One region of the Stenotrophomonas sp. 01N47 genome, then DNA from elsewhere that is predicted to be linked to it. Evidence: predicted binding sites of a transcription regulator. Region 1 holds the regulator's gene; each other region holds the start of a gene.
The links. Region 1 encodes FliA, which starts transcription of late flagellar genes. Its sites were predicted from a motif close to TAAAGTTTNNCNNNCNNNGGCCGATAA; they were not measured.

Region 1 (3,775 bases):
CCTCGCCTGCGGCAGCCGCGCCGGTGAACCGCGCCCGCTTCCAGATCGACCCGCCGCTGGAAGACAGCGCGCAGCTGCCGGCAGTGACGCCGCCGCCGTTGCCGGTTGCCCTCCAGGCCACCACGGCACCCGGAGACCAAGCCTCACACGCGCAGGATGCCGTGCAGCCGACCGAGGCTGCACCGGCACCGATGCCGACGCTGGCGCCAGCACCTGCGCTGACCCTGGTCGCCGATGACGCCGAGATCCGCCACCTGCGCCAGGAAGTGGCCGGCATGCGCCAGGTGATCGAGCGCGAGATGAACCGCTTCACCGACGAGCGCCTGCGCGGCAGTCCGGTGCGCGCTACGGCACTGGACCTGATGGACGAGTACGGCTTCGATGCCGGCATCGCCCGCGACGTGGCCATGCAGATCCCGCTGGAAACCGAAGCGCATCGCGGCCGCGGCCTGATGCTGGGGCTGATCTCGCGCAAGCTGCCGATCGCCCCGGTCGATCCGATGGAGGAAGGCGGTGTGATCGCCCTGGTCGGCCCGACCGGCGCCGGCAAGACCACCACCATCGCCAAGCTGGCCTCGCGCTTCGCCGAAGCCCATGCCGCCCGCGACGTCGCCCTGGTCACCACCGATACGATGCGCATCGGCGCCCGCGAACAGCTGTACGGCTACGGCCGCCAGCTCGGCATCGCCGTGCACGAGGCCAACAGCGGCACCGACCTGGACCAGCTGCTGGAACGCCTGAAGGACTACAAGCTGGTGCTGATCGACACCGCCGGCCTGGGCCCGCGCGACCGTGCGCTGGCCGCCCAGCTGCAGTGGCTGCGCGCTGCCCGCCAGGTCCGCACCCTGCTGGTACTGCCGGCCAACACCAGCTTCGGCGACATGGACGAGGTGGTCCGCCGCTTCGGCGCGGCCAACCTGCAGGGCCTGGTGCTGAGCAAGCTGGACGAGACCGGCCGCTTCGGCAACGCCCTGTCGGTGGCGGTGGACCACAAGCTGCCGATCACCTGGGTGACCGATGGCCAGGACGTCCCGGACGACCTGCACCGGGCCAGTGCAGCCAATCTTGTACTTCGCCTTGAAGATTTGCGCCGCGCGGCCGATATGCCCTGCAACCCGGAGTTGAACCATGCCGTCGCGTGAGTACGCCAAGCTGACCACCACCTTCCCGCTGACGGCGACCCGCAGCGAGCCGCTCGGCCCTGTGCGCACGATTGCCGTGACCGGCGGCAAGGGCGGCGTCGGCAAGACCAACGTGTCGGCCAACCTGGCCGTGGCGCTTGCGGGAATGGGCAAACGCACCCTGTTGCTGGACGCCGACCTGGGCCTGGCCAACATCGATGTGATCCTGGGCCTGAGCCCCACCAACACCCTGGCCGACCTGGTCGCTGGCCGCTGCAGCCTGGATGACGTGATCATCGAAGGCCCGAACGGCGTGCTGGTGGTACCGGCTGCGTCCGGCCGCCGGCACATGGCCGAGCTGGCCCCGGCCGAGCATGTGGGCCTGGTCAACGTGTTCTCCGAACTGGAGCGCGAGCTGGACATCATGGTGGTGGACACCGCCGCCGGCATCACCGATGGCGTGCTGACCTTCTGCCAGGCCGCGCAGGACACCGTGGTGGTGGTCTGCGATGAACCGGCCTCGATCACCGACGCCTATGCGCTGATCAAGGTGCTGTCGCGCGAACGTGGCGTGGACCGCATCCAGGTGGTGGCCAACATGGTGCGCGACCCCAACGAAGGCCGCGTGCTGTACGAGAAGCTGACCCGCGTCTGCGAGAAGTTCCTCGCCGATGTCTCGCTGAACTACCTGGGCTGCGTGCCGCAGGACGACTGGCTGCGCCTGTCGGTGCAGCGCCAGCAGCCGGTGGTGAAGGCCTATCCGTCCAGCCCGTCGGCACTGGCGATCACCGAGATCGCCCGCCGCACCGCCCGCTGGCAGGCACCGACCGAGCCGCGCGGCGGCGTCGAGTTCTTCCTCGAACGCATCATCAAGCAGCGCGGGGTGGCCGCATGAAAGGCGCCGCCCAGTACAGAGAGGTCCAGCGCACGGCGGCCAACGAGGTCATCGCCCAGCACTCGGACCTGGTGCGGCGCATCGCCCACCATCTGGCCGCACGCCTGCCGGCCAGCGTTGAGGTGGACGACCTGATCCAGGCCGGCATGATGGGCCTGATCGAAGCCTCGCGCAGCTACGACGCCGACCAGGGTGCCTCGTTCGAGACCTACGCTTCGATCCGCATCCGCGGTTCGATGATCGATGAGATCCGTCGTGGCGACTGGGTACCGCGTTCGGTGCACCGCCGTGCCCGTGACGCTGCGGCCACCATCCGCCGCCTGGAGCAGAGCACCGGCCGTGCCGCCAGTGCCACAGAAGTGGCCGCCGCGATGGAGATGCCGCTGCCCGAGTACCTGCGCCTGATGGAGGACGCCTCGCGCGGCCAGGTACTGAGCCTGGAGTCGCGCATTGAAGACCAGGGCGAGCTGGACACCGTCGCCCAGGGCGGCCCGACCCCACAGCAGGTGCTGGAGCGCGGTGAATTCGGCCGCGAGCTGGGCAATGCCATCGGCCACCTGCCCGAGCGCGAACAGCTGGTGCTGTCGCTCTACTACGAGCAGGAACTGAACCTGAAAGAGATCGGCGCAGTGCTCGGCGTGAGCGAGTCGCGGGTCTGCCAGATCCACGGCCAGGCGGTCCTGCGCCTGCGTGGCCGACTGAAGATTTTCGAGGCGGCCGACGCCGGCCTCGAGAGCTGATCAACAAAGGAACTCTGCTTTGAACAAGAACATGCGCATCCTGATCGTCGACGATTTTTCGACCATGCGTCGTATCGTCAAGAACCTGCTGGGCGATCTGGGCTTCACCAATACCGCCGAAGCCGAGGACGGGCATGCCGCGCTGTCGCTGCTGCAGAGCCAGCCGTTCGACTTCGTGGTCACCGACTGGAACATGCCGGTGATGACCGGCATCGAACTGCTCAAGGCCATCCGTGCCGATGCCAAGCTGAAGACCCTGCCGGTGCTGATGGTGACCGCCGAAGCCAAGCGCGAGCAGATCATCGAAGCGGCGCAGAACGGCGTGAACGGTTACATCATCAAGCCGTTCACCGCACAGACGCTGGAAGAGAAGCTCGGCAAGATCTTCGAACGCCTGGCGGCCAGCGCTTGATGGATACCACGGTCGACAAGAGCGCCCTCGCCCTGCGCCTGCAGGAAGCCCTGGATGCACTGGAATCCGGCGACGAGGCGGCGTGGCGCCAGCGCATCGACGGCCTGGTGGCGCTGCGCACCCAGCCGATGATGAGCGGCCTTTCGCGGCTGGCCCGCGAACTGGGCCAGGCGCTGGGCGAACTGCCGACCGTGCCCGATGAAGCCGGCGAGCTGGACGATGCCTGCGCGCGCCTGGACCACGTGGTGGCGATGACCGAACAGGCCACGCACCGCACCCTGGACCTGGCCGAAGAGTGCCGCAGCCTGACCGAACAGCTGCGCGCCGACGGCCTGCAGCCGGGCCAGGACGTGCAGCTCGACCGCATCCGCCACAACCTCACCGAGATCGCCCTGACCCAGAGCTACCAGGACCTGACCGGGCAGATCATCCGTCGCGTGGTGGGCATCGTCCGCCGCGTGCACGAAGGCTTCGGCGCGCTCGGCCTGCCGCCGGAACAGCATCGCACCGATCCGGAACTGGCTGGGCCGGCACTGAAGGGACTGGACCGCCATGCGGTCTCGCAGAACGACGCCGACGACCTGTTGTCGGATCTGGGGCTGTAACC
Region 2 (3,775 bases), 690 kb from region 1:
GTCGTTGGCGATGGGCATCTGGGCCCGGTTGCGCGGCGATGTCTGGTCGCTGGCCGGGCTGGCCGCACTGGCGCCGATGCTGGTGCTGATCGTGGCCGACGCCGCCAGCGCGCCCTGGTTGATGGAATACCGGGTGGAGGCCCTGCAGCTGGCAGTCACCTGGCTGCTGATGATGGCGGCCTACGCGCTCAACCTGCGCTTGGGCCGGCTGCGCCAGCAGCGCGATGAAATGCGCCAGCTCGCCGAGACCGACATGCTGACCGGCCTGCCCAACCGCCGTGCCGGCCTGCACCAACTGGCCCAGCATCTGCAGGGCGGCGAGCGCGAAAGGGGGCCGCTGGTGATCGGCTTCCTCGATATCGATCTGTTCAAGGACATCAATGATCGCCATGGCCATGAGGTCGGCGACCAGGTGCTGGTGGCCGTGGCCCGCGCGCTGCGCGCCGCTGTCCGCAGCGAGGATCAGGTAGTGCGGATGGGCGGCGAGGAGTTCCTGCTGCTGTTGCCGGGAATGCCACGTGAGATCGCTGCCGCGCGCCTGGAACGCCTGCGCCAGCGCATCACCGAGACCTGCCGGGACCTGCAGGTGCCCGGCCTGGAGGTGACCGCAAGCATCGGTCTGGCACAGTGGCGGCCAGCCGAAGATGACCTGGCTGCGCTGCTGCGACGGGCCGACCACGCCATGTACGTGGCCAAGCGCAGTGGCCGCAACCGGGTGTTCGATGGCGAAACCGAAGAACCGTTGACCACGGCATGAGGCGGGAAGGGCGGCGATGCCTGATAATGGGGCGATGACCAGCCGACTCAACAAATATATCGCCGACACCGGCTTCTGCTCCCGTCGTGAGGCCGATCGCCTGATCGCCGCCCGCCGGGTTACCGTCAATGGCCATGCCGCCGGCACGGGCGCGGTTGTTGGCGAGGATGACAAGGTGCTGGTCGACGGCCAGCCGTTGCGCGTGCGCACTGCCCGCAAGCCGGGCGCCCGCCGCCACGTGTACATCGTGCTGAACAAGCCGGTGGGCGTGACCTGCACCACCGAAAGCACGGTGAAGGGCAACATCGTCGAATTCGTCGGCCATGAACAGCGTATCTTCCCGATCGGCCGCCTGGACAAGGAATCGGAAGGCCTGATCCTGATGACCAGCAACGGCGACATCGTCAACCAGATCCTGCGCGCCGAAAACGGTCACCAGAAGGAATACCTGGTGGCGGTGAACAAACCGGTCACCGACGAATTCCTGCGCGGCATGGCCCGCGGCGTACGCATCCATGACCAGATGACGCTGCCGTGCAAGACCTCGCGGATCGCCAAATTCGGTTTCCGCATCATCCTGCAGCAGGGCCTGAACCGGCAGATCCGGCTGATGGCGGCCGAGTTCGGCTACCGCGTGACCCAGCTGCGCCGCGTGCGTATCGACAACATCAAGATCGGTGCACTGAAGCCGGGCCAGTGGCGCAACCTGACCGAGCAGGAGCTTCACGGCCTGTTGCCGCAGCAGCAGGACTGGTAAGAAACTGCTGGTAGTGCCGGCCGCTGGCCGGCACCCTGGCGCTGTACGATTGCCGGGCAGCGGCCGGCACTACCAGAAAGCAGACTGCGGGCCTGCATCAGCTAGACTTTGCAGCGACCTGCCGGAACGTGACGCTGCATGATCAAGCCCGACAAGCCTGCCAACGAAGCGCTGCGCCTGGAGGCGCTGTACCGCTACCGGATCCTCGATTCCGAGCGCGAACGCTCGTTCGATGACCTGGTGGCCATCGCCAAGGCGGTGTGTGGCACGACCATGGCGGCCGTGACCCTGATCGACGTCGAGCGCCAGTGGTTCAAGTCGATGCAGGGCATCGCCGCGACCGAGAACCTGCGCAGCGAGTCGATGTGCGGCCACGCGATCCTGCAACCGCAGGAAATCATGGTGGTTGAGGATGCATTGCAGGACGTCCGCTTCCACGACAATCCGGTGGTGACCGGCGACCCGCATGTGCGCTTCTATGCCGGTGCGCCGTTGATCAGCAGCGACGGCCTGCCGCTGGGAACCCTGTGCGTGTTCGACGCGCGGCCGCAGCAGCTGGCGACCGACAAGGCCGAAGCGTTGGCCGCGCTGTCGCGGCAGGTGATGGTGGTGATGGAGCTGCGCCGTTTCGCCCTGGATATCCAGCGGCACATGCTCGAGCGCAACGATTACGAACGCCTGCTGTCGGAGTATCACGATGTGCTGCTGGCCCAGAATGCCGACCTGGCCGAACAGAGCCGTACCGACGCCCTGACCGGCCTGCCCAACCGGCGGGCACTGGCAGCGGCGCTGGACGAGGCGGTGATTGCCGTCGATGGCCGCGACCGGCAGACCTGCGTGGCCCTGCTGGACATCGATCATTTCAAGCACATCAATGATTTCCAGGGCCACGCGACCGGCGACCGGGTGCTGGCCGAACTGGGGGCGCTGCTGCGCTCGCACTTCGCCGGTGGGGGTCTGGCCGCGCGCTATGGCGGCGAGGAATTCGTGGCACTGATGCCGGACGCGGACCTGCGTACCGCCGAACTGCAATGCGAGTTCCTGCGGGTGGCCGTGTCCAACCTGCCGCTGGGCTTCCCGGTGACCATCAGCATCGGTGTGGCGCAGCACCAGCCCGGTGAAACGTCTGACCAGACTCTGGCCCGTGCCGATGCCGCGCTGTACCGGGCCAAGGGCGCCGGCCGCAACCGGGTGGAAGTGGCGCCCTGACCGCCCGCGCGGCTGCGGTAGATCCACGCCATGCGTGGATGGCCCGGGCCTTTGCGTGCAGTCGCAGCCATTGCGATACCCGTACGGCACCCTCAACGTCTCACCGCAAGGACGTCGACCATGCTGCAGACCCTGGCCATCGCCAATTACCGATCGCTGCATGCGCTGGTACTGCCGATGCAGCGGCTCAACGTGGTCACCGGCGACAACGGCAGTGGCAAATCCAGCCTGTACCGCGCGCTGCGCCTGCTGGCGGAAACCGCCCAGGGCGGTGTTGCAGCGGTACTGGCGCGGGAGGGTGGATTGGGCTCGGCGCTGTGGGCCGGTCCGGAAAAGATCGACCGCCGCGTGCTGGCCGGTGAGATTCCGTTGCAGGGCGGGCCGCGACAGGAGTCAGTGGGGCTCAAGCTGGGCTTCGCCACGGATGAATTCGGCTACGCCATCGACCTCGGATATCCGCCGCCTAGCCGATCGGCCTTCGCGTTGGACCCGCAGATCAAGGCTGAAGCGATCTGGGCAGGACCGTTCCTGCGCAGCGCCAATCTGCTGGTCGACCGCCGCGGTGCGCTGGTGCGGCAGCGGCACGGGCATGGCTGGGATGTAGTGGATGATCGTCTTTCACTGTTCGACAGCCTGTTCACCCAGGTGGGCGATCCGCAGCGCATGCCGGAAGCCATCACCTTGCGCGAGTACATCCGCCGTTGGCGCTTCTACGACCACTTCCGCAGCGATGCCGATGCACCGGCGCGACAACCGGCAATGGCGACCCGTACCCCGGTGCTGCACCACGACGGCCGCGACCTCGCCGCCGCCTGGGTGACGATCCTGGAAATCGGCGATCCGCAGGCGCTGGCGCGGACGATCGAGGATGCATTCCCGGGGGCGACGGTCAGCTTCGAGGAACTGGATGGCCGACTCGCGCTGCGCTTCCACCAGCCCGGTCTGCTGCGACCACTGTCGATGGCAGAACTGTCCGACGGCACGCTGCGGTTCCTGTTGCTGGCCGCGGCCCTGCACACGCCACGGCCACCGCCGCTGCTGGTGCTTAACGA
Region 3 (3,775 bases), 730 kb from region 1:
GGATGGATCGTGGCCTTGCCCACCGGGTGAGCCTGGGGGCACTGCTGCTGATGCTGGTCGCCTGGGTGCCGTTGCTGGGCCTGCCGTACTCGCTGGCCCTGTTGCTGCTGGGCGTAGTGGTGCTGGATCTGGGCGGGCAGGCGTTGCATGTGTCCAACCAGGCCCTGCTGCTGCGTGCACCGGCCGAACAGCATGGACGCCTGGTGGCGCTGTACATGCTGTTCTATGCCGTGGGCAGCGGTGTGGGGGCTGCGGCAGGCACCTGGACGCAGGCGCGCCATGGGTGGCCGGCGGTGTGCGCGCTGGGCGCGGGCATCGCGCTGCTGGCACTGACGTGGTGGGCGACGTGGCGCATACCGCGCAAGGCCGCCGCGTAGCGTCGAGACCTTCCGACGCCACGTCTCACGCGCTGCAGGCTCAACGTTGCAGCGCGCGTCGTCCCGGAGCTTCCGGCAGTGCGTCGTTGGCCACCACCACCCGGTTGCGGCCCTGTCGCTTGGCGGCATACATCGCCGCGTCGGCGCGCGCCATCAGCCGCTCGTAATCGGGATGACCATCGTGTCCGGCCACGCCGATGCTCGCGGTCAGCGCCAGCGTCTGTCCATTGGGCAGGGTGATCGGCGACTGTGCGATCTGCCGGCGCAGGCTTTCGGCGATCACCTCCGCCTGTGACTCGCTTGCTGCCACCAGCACCACCACGAACTCCTCGCCGCCGTAGCGGAACAGGTAGTCGCTGCCTCGGGTCTGCTGGCCGAGCAGGGCTGCGACGTGCTGCAGCGCGCGGTCGCCGGCGTCATGACCGTGGCCATCGTTGATCGCCTTGAAATGGTCCAGGTCCAGCAGCAACAACGAGAACGGCGTGTGGTTGCGCGTGGACAACTCGATCTCACGACGCAGCACGGTCGGCAGGAAGCGTCGGTTGAGCAGGTTGGTCAACGCATCGCTGCCTGCATCCAGTTCACCGATGCGTTCGAACAGCAGGGTCATCAGGTTGCGGATGGTGGCCAGGTCTTCGCGGATCATCGGCAGGGCGGTCAGCCGCCGTGCCGGATCTTCATCGGTGGCGCGCTGCAGGCGGCTGTCGATGCGTGCCATCAGCTGGCCCACCTGCTGCGTCTCGCTGCTTTCGCCGAAGCTGGGAATGCCCTTGTGGGTGAACCACAGGCCGAATTCCGAGCTTGCCAGACTGGCGTTGTCGGCACCTGTCGCATGGCCGGCGAGGGTATACAGGAGGGTGTTTTCCCAATCCAGCAGCAGGGCGCGCTGGCGCTCGCGCTCGGTGCTGACGTTCTGCACCAGCGAGAACAGCCGGTACGCCGCATCGGTGCGCGAAGAGCGCTCACGGGCGTGCGTGTAGGCCAGCGTCATGCCTTCCATGGCGATGTCCATGATCGCGCTGAGGCAATCGATGGCGGCGAAGGCAGTGTCGTTGTCAGCGGCGTCGGCGCGCAGGCGGACGAACAGTTCGTGCTTCAGCACGCGAGCACCGCGTGCCACCAGGTCAACCGGAATGCCGACCCGCGCATGCACATCGCCGATCACCCGTTGTGCGGCGACGGTAGCGGCAATGCCATCCGCATCGGTGGTCAGCAGCTGGGCCAACCAACGCTGCATCGCTGGTTGCAGGCGCTGCTTGACCTGTTCGTGGGACAGGAAGCGGCGCGCACGCGAGTCCTGCAGCAGCACTTCGTAGAAGTGCTGCGCCAGCGTCGGCGGTGCATCGGCGGCCACGGCATGCAGCAGCGCGGCGGCGGCGGGGCCGGCCAGCAGCAGACACTGCTGCCAGGCCTGAGCCAGCGGTTGGCTGGCTTCGTCCAGTTGGGGTGTATCCACGTCGATCTCTAACGGCGCACAACAGACCACGGTATCGGCCGCGGCTGTCGACGGTTGATGGCAGGGAAGCCGGCCAGTTTAAGCGCCATGCAGGACGAAAAACGCGGGTGAAGCACATGCCGGCCGATGCCGCAATGCGTTGACGCATTTGAGAATCACTCGCATTTGTGAAAAAATGACGGCGGGAACCGGCATGCGGGCATCCCGCAGTGATCGTTCCGCCTCCCCCGTCGCCGCCTCGTGCCCTATGCCAGAGGCTTCCGTTGCCCTGCCAGAAGGTTCAGAACATGCCTGCAAACACTCTTTCACCGCGCCCGCTGGCGCTTGCCGTCGCTGCGCTGCTGGCCACCGCTGCCGTCACCGCCCATGCGGAAACCGATGCCACCGATATCGACACCGTGCATGTCACTGCCTCGCAGATCGCGCGGCAGGCGCTGGGCACCTCCACCATCACCGCCGAGGACATCGCCAAGCGGCCGCCGGTCAACGACATCGCCGAACTGCTGCGGACGATGCCCGGCGTCAATCTGACCGGCAACAGTGCATCGGGCCAGTACGGCAACAACCGGCAGATTGATCTGCGCGGCATGGGGCCGGAAAACACCCTGATCCTGATCGACGGCAAGCGCGTGGGTGCACGCGACGCGGTGCGCATGGGCCGCAGTGGCGAGCGCAACACGCGCGGCGATACCAATTGGGTGCCGGCGGAAATGATCGAACGCATCGAAGTGCTGCGCGGCCCGGCAGCGGCACGCTATGGCTCGGGTGCCTCCGGTGGCGTGGTCAACATCATCACCAAGCGCCCGACCGGCGACCTGACCGGTGCGGTTGACCTGTACGGCCTGGTGCCCGAACACAGTGCCGAGGGCGGCAGCGAGCGCCTCGGCCTGCAGCTGAGCGGGCCGATGACCGACACGCTGTCGTTCCGGTTGTACGGCAACCTCAACAAGACCGATGCCGATTCGCTGGATCTCAACCGCGACTTCGCAACCGGTGCCAATGCGGTACCGCCAGCGGGCCGCGAAGGCGTCAAGAACCGCGACGTCAACGCGCTGCTGCGTTGGGACGTGACCGCCAACCAGGTGGTCGAGTTCGAGGCCGGTACCAGCCGCCAGGGCAACATCTATGCCGGCGATCGTGCGGTCAGTACCACTGGTACCTCCACCGGTGTCGACCTGGCTGCGCTGGCCGAGCAGCAGGCCGAGACCAACCGCATGTACCGCACCACCGGCGCGATCACCCATCGCGGACGCTGGGGCGATGTCAGCTCGCGGCTGACGGCGGCGGTGGAAGGGGTCAACAACTCGCGCATCAACGAAGGCCTGGCCGGCGGCCCGGAAGGCAGCTTCAATGGCGCCGACTGGTCGACCTCGCGCCTGCGCAACTACCAGCTGGACGGCGAGGTCAGCTTCCCTACCACCCTCGGCGGTGCCGAGAACGTGTGGACGCTGGGCTTCGAGTACCTCGACAGCCGGTTGACCGATCCCTATTCGATGAGCCAGTCCAGCAGCAGCGGTGGCGGCATTCCGGGCCTTTCGGCCGATCGTGCACGCGGCAAGTCCGATGCACAGACCACCGCCGTCTACGTGGAAGACAACATCTACCTCGGTGAGCGCTGGATCGTGACCCCGGGCCTGCGTTTCGACCATCACAGCCAGTTCGGCAACAACACCAGTCCGAGCCTCAACGCGCAGTTCCGGCTCAACAGTGACTGGGTGGTCAAGGGCGGCATCGCACGCGCGTTCAAGGCGCCGAACCTGTACCAGTCCAACCCGGACTATCTGTATTACACCCGTGGCAACGGCTGCCCGAACGCGTTGCCGAGCCTGGGCGCCGGCTGCTACATGCAGGGCAATGCGGATCTCAAGGCAGAGACCAGCCTGAACAAGGAACTGGGCGTGGAGTGGGCACCGCAGAGCGGCTGGCAGGCCTCGTTGACCTA
Region 4 (3,775 bases), on a different contig from region 1:
CCATGAGGAGAGGTCCTTGAGCGGTTGCACGTGAGTTGGGTTAGACGCCCCCGACGTGCCCCGGGGGCGGCTCATGTCAGCGCTGCAACAGGCTGAGCACGTTCTGCGGTACCTGGTTGGCCTGGGCCAGCATGGCCGTACCGGCCTGCTGCAGGATCTGGGTGCGGGTCAGCTCGGCGGTTTCCTTGGCGAAGTCGGTATCGCGGATGCGGCTGCGCGATGCGGACAGGTTCTCCGAGGAGGTCTGCAGGTTGGCGACCACCGAGGTGAAGCGGTTCTGGATCGCGCCGAGGTCGGCGCGCACGCTGTTGACCGATTCGAGGGCCTTGTCGACGATCGACATCGCCTTCTGTGCGCCTTCGGCCGTGGTGACGTTCAGGTCCTTGACGAAGCTGGCCGTTGCACCGGTCAGCGTGCCGCCGTTGGTGCTGGTCTCGGTCAGGCCCAGGCCGGCGATGGTGGCGGCGGTGGCGCCGGTCGGCGGGGTCGCCGCGCTGACGCCCAGAGCGAAGGTCTGGCCGTCCTTGACCGAGGCCAGGCTGACCACGCCGGCGTTGACGGAGGCGACTACGCCGGTCTCGCCCAGCTTGTTGTTGATCGCGGCCGCGGTGGCCGAGGTGATCGATTCGCCTGCCTTCACGGTGAAGTCGCTGACGGTGACCGTGGTGGCGGCGCCGCCCGGCGGGGTCACCGAGATCTGCAGGCCGGAGTAGGTGGTATCGGCGGTGGCCTTGTCGGCTGCAGCCAGGCTGGTGCCGGTGTAGACGTTGGCGAAGCTGGCCGCGCCCAGCGAATCGGCCTTGGCGTTGACCACGCTGTTGATGGCGATGGCCTGGCCGGCGTTGGCGCCCACCTGGAACAGCTGGCTGGTGAACGAACCGTCCAGCAGCTTGGTGCCGTTGAAGTCGGCCTGCTTGGCGACGCGGTCGATTTCGCTGACCAGCTGGGTCACTTCAGCCTGCAGCGCCTTGCGGTCGCTGGCCGAGTTGGTGGCGTTGGAGGCCTGCACGCCCAGTTCGCGGATGCGCTGCAGGTTGTTGCCGACTTCGTTCAGCGAGCCCTCGGCGACCTGGGCCAGCGAGATGCCGTCGTTGGCGTTGCGGATGGCTACGTCCAGACCACGGATCTGGGTGGTGAAGCGCTCGCTGATGGCCAGGCCGGCTGCGTCGTCCTTCGCGCTGTTGATGCGCAGGCCGGACGAGAGGCGCTGGATGGTGGTGGCGAGCGAGCTGCCGCTGGTGCTCAGGTTGCGCTGAGCGTTGAGCGACATCGTATTGGTGTTGATTACCTGTGCCATGGGGTCGTCTCCTCTTATGTGGAACCCGTTGGTGAATGGAACGAAGCGCCGCCTGATTTTTTTGTTTGGCTGTGTGCTTCGCCGTTGCCAAATGAATAACGGCGCTTTGTCAACAACCTTTAGCCGGGAATTTCGTTGCAACCGAATTTCGTCGCTGAAAGCTGTTTTTCCGGGGATTTCCGCCGACACGGAAGGGCCGGCGTGAAGCCTGGAACGGGCGGCCAGGCAGGACCTGGCCGGCGCCAGAAGGGGTATCGGCGCCTGCCAGGCAAGCTGAATGGTGGCGGCGGGGCGTATGCCCGGCAGAAACGAAAAAGGCCGCGATGCAGGGCATCGCGGCCTTGGGTTCCAGCGCTGGCGCGTGGAATCAGCGGATCTTGTTGAACAGCGACATCGACTGCATCTGCGAGAACAGCGTCTGTGCCGCCTGCAGCGCGGTGCTTTCCAGCTGGTACTGGCTCAACGCATCGGCGTAGTCCAGGTCGCGCATCTCCGACAGCGTGGTCTTCAGCGTCACGCCATTGGCCTCACGCATCTCCGCCGCGTTGTCCAGCGCTTTCAGCTGCGCGCCACCGGCAGCGCGCGAATCGATCATCCGTTCCGCCGCGCGGCCGACATCACGCAATGCGCTCTGCAGCTCGTTCTGCTGCGCGGCCATCTTCGCCGGGGTACCGGTATCGGCATCCAGTGCGGCGATCAGCTTGTCCATGGTGCCGAAGATGTCGCGGCTGCTGGCGGCCTGCACGTTGAAGCTGTCACCTGTTGCTGGCGCGCCAGCGATCTGCAGGCGAACGCCATTGATCTCCAGTTCGCTGCCGGCCTTGTAGGTACCGGTGCCGGTTACGTTGCCGGCACCGTCGAGCACTTCGTACTGGTCGGCCGCGGTGAAGCGCACGCTGAACGATTGCCCGTTCCAGCTGTCGCTGCCGTCGCGGGTGATGTTGGTCAGCACGCCATTGCCAGCGTTGCCTGCCGCTGCGCTGCCATCGACGAAGCCATCGCCGGTGGGGATGCGCAGGAAGATCTCGCTGCCGGGCAGGGCGTCGCGCACGTAGGTATCCGGGCCGACTTCCACCTGGCGCTGGGTCTGGTCGCCGCGATAGACGACCTTGCCGTCAATCTTGGCGAACGGCGGATCGCTGTCGTTGGTGCCACCGAACACGTAGCGGCCGGTGCCGTCGCTGCTGTTGGCCAGCGACAGCAGGCCCTCGCGGATCTGGTTCAACTCGGTGATCAGGGTCTTCTTGTCGGGCGCACTCAAGGCGGGATTGCTGGCCTGGATGGTCAGATCGTTGACGCGCGCCATCAGGTCGTTGACCTGGGCCAGGGTGTTTTCCTGCACGCCCAGGCGGTTCTGCACGTTGTTGCCATTGAGCTTCATGCGTTCCAGTGCGGCCAGGCTGCGGTCCAGGCCCACCGCAGCGCCTGCGGCGACCGGATCGTCCTTGGCGCTGACGATCTTGCTGCCGGTGGCGATCTGCTGTTCCAGGTGGCTGAGTTTGGCCTGCTTGGCCATCATCAGCGCTACCGACTGGCTGTACATCATTCCGGTGGAGATGCGGTTGCTCATCGGCGCACGGCTCCCAGGATGGTCTGGAACATGGAATCGGCAGTGGAGATCAACTGCGAGGCGGCCTGGTAGGCCTGTTGCAGGCGCAGCATGTCGGCTGCCTCCTCATCGAGGTTGACGCCGGACACTTCGTCACGCGCTGCCTGTGCCTGGTCGGCGATCACCTGCTGCGCCCCCAGCGAATACTCCGCCGAACGCGCTGCCGCACCGACCTGGGTGGTCAGCCCGCCCAATGCGCCACCCAGCGTCACCGTGCCGGCGTTGAACGCCTTGGCCGATTCCACCTTGGACAGCTTGGTGGCATTGCTGTTGTCCGACGAGCCGGCCGGGGTCGGGGTGATGTTGAACGTGTCGCCATTCTTCGGCACGCCATCGAGCACGAAGCTCCAGCCGTTGGCGCTGATGGTCTGCCCGGGCGTGTAGGTCTGCGGTGGGCCGCCATCGATGGTGTAGGTGGTGGCCGAGGTGAACACGATCGCAGCCGGATTGCGCAGGTTGGCGTTGGCCGCATCGGTCACGGTCACGCCGCTCAGCTTGCCGGTGCCGGTGTTGGCCAGTGCGGCAGCGCCCTTGATGGCGGCGGCCGCGGCAATGCGCGACGGATCGGTGATCGCCATCTCCAGGCTGCCGGCCACGCCAGCCGTCGGCTGCAGCAGGAAGCGGTCGTTGGCCGCCGGGGTGCCGCCCACCACCAGCTTCACGCCGTTGATGATCAACGGGTCGGCAGCGGTACCGGTGCCGGTCAGCGGCACGCTGGCGCCGGTGTCGGCGCGGCTGGCGGCCCAGTTGCTGCCATCGAACTTGAGCACGATGTTCTGTGCTTCCAGCTTGCCGAGGTCGCCATAGCTGGCGGTGATCGAACCGGTCCCGGTGTTGCCGGCATTGCCGGTGACACGCGGCGTGCCGAT

Region 2: a site for FliA is predicted at 1,558-1,584, ahead of AC1DKR_RS13150 (GGDEF domain-containing protein). Genes of this name have one in related genera too.
Region 3: a site for FliA is predicted at 1,865-1,891, ahead of AC1DKR_RS13335 (GGDEF domain-containing protein). Genes of this name have one in related genera too.
Region 4: a site for FliA is predicted at 1,549-1,575, ahead of AC1DKR_RS00010 (flagellin). Genes of this name have one in related genera too.

What each region holds. Positions count from the first base shown of each region.
Region 1 is NZ_JBFTQU010000005.1:26,291-30,065, forward strand. It holds gene flhF (flagellar biosynthesis GTPase FlhF) at 1-1,142, shown strand, start outside; gene AC1DKR_RS09960 (MinD/ParA family ATP-binding protein) at 1,129-2,016, shown strand; gene AC1DKR_RS09965 (RNA polymerase sigma factor FliA) at 2,013-2,756, shown strand; gene cheY (chemotaxis response regulator CheY) at 2,776-3,168, shown strand; gene AC1DKR_RS09975 (protein phosphatase CheZ) at 3,168-3,773, shown strand.
Region 2 is NZ_JBFTQU010000005.1:713,189-716,963, reverse strand. It holds gene AC1DKR_RS13160 (sensor domain-containing diguanylate cyclase) at 1-757, shown strand, start outside; gene AC1DKR_RS13155 (pseudouridine synthase) at 792-1,514, shown strand; gene AC1DKR_RS13150 (GGDEF domain-containing protein) at 1,653-2,723, shown strand; gene AC1DKR_RS13145 (AAA family ATPase) at 2,844-3,775, shown strand, end outside.
Region 3 is NZ_JBFTQU010000005.1:758,647-762,421, reverse strand. It holds gene AC1DKR_RS13340 (MFS transporter) at 1-377, shown strand, start outside; gene AC1DKR_RS13335 (GGDEF domain-containing protein) at 418-1,833, opposite strand; gene AC1DKR_RS13330 (TonB-dependent siderophore receptor) at 2,121-3,775, shown strand, end outside.
Region 4 is NZ_JBFTQU010000001.1:1,031-4,805, forward strand. It holds partial or broken gene AC1DKR_RS00005 (flagellin) at 1-4, opposite strand, end outside; gene AC1DKR_RS00010 (flagellin) at 77-1,297, opposite strand; gene flgL (flagellar hook-associated protein FlgL) at 1,665-2,867, opposite strand; gene flgK (flagellar hook-associated protein FlgK) at 2,864-3,775, opposite strand, start outside.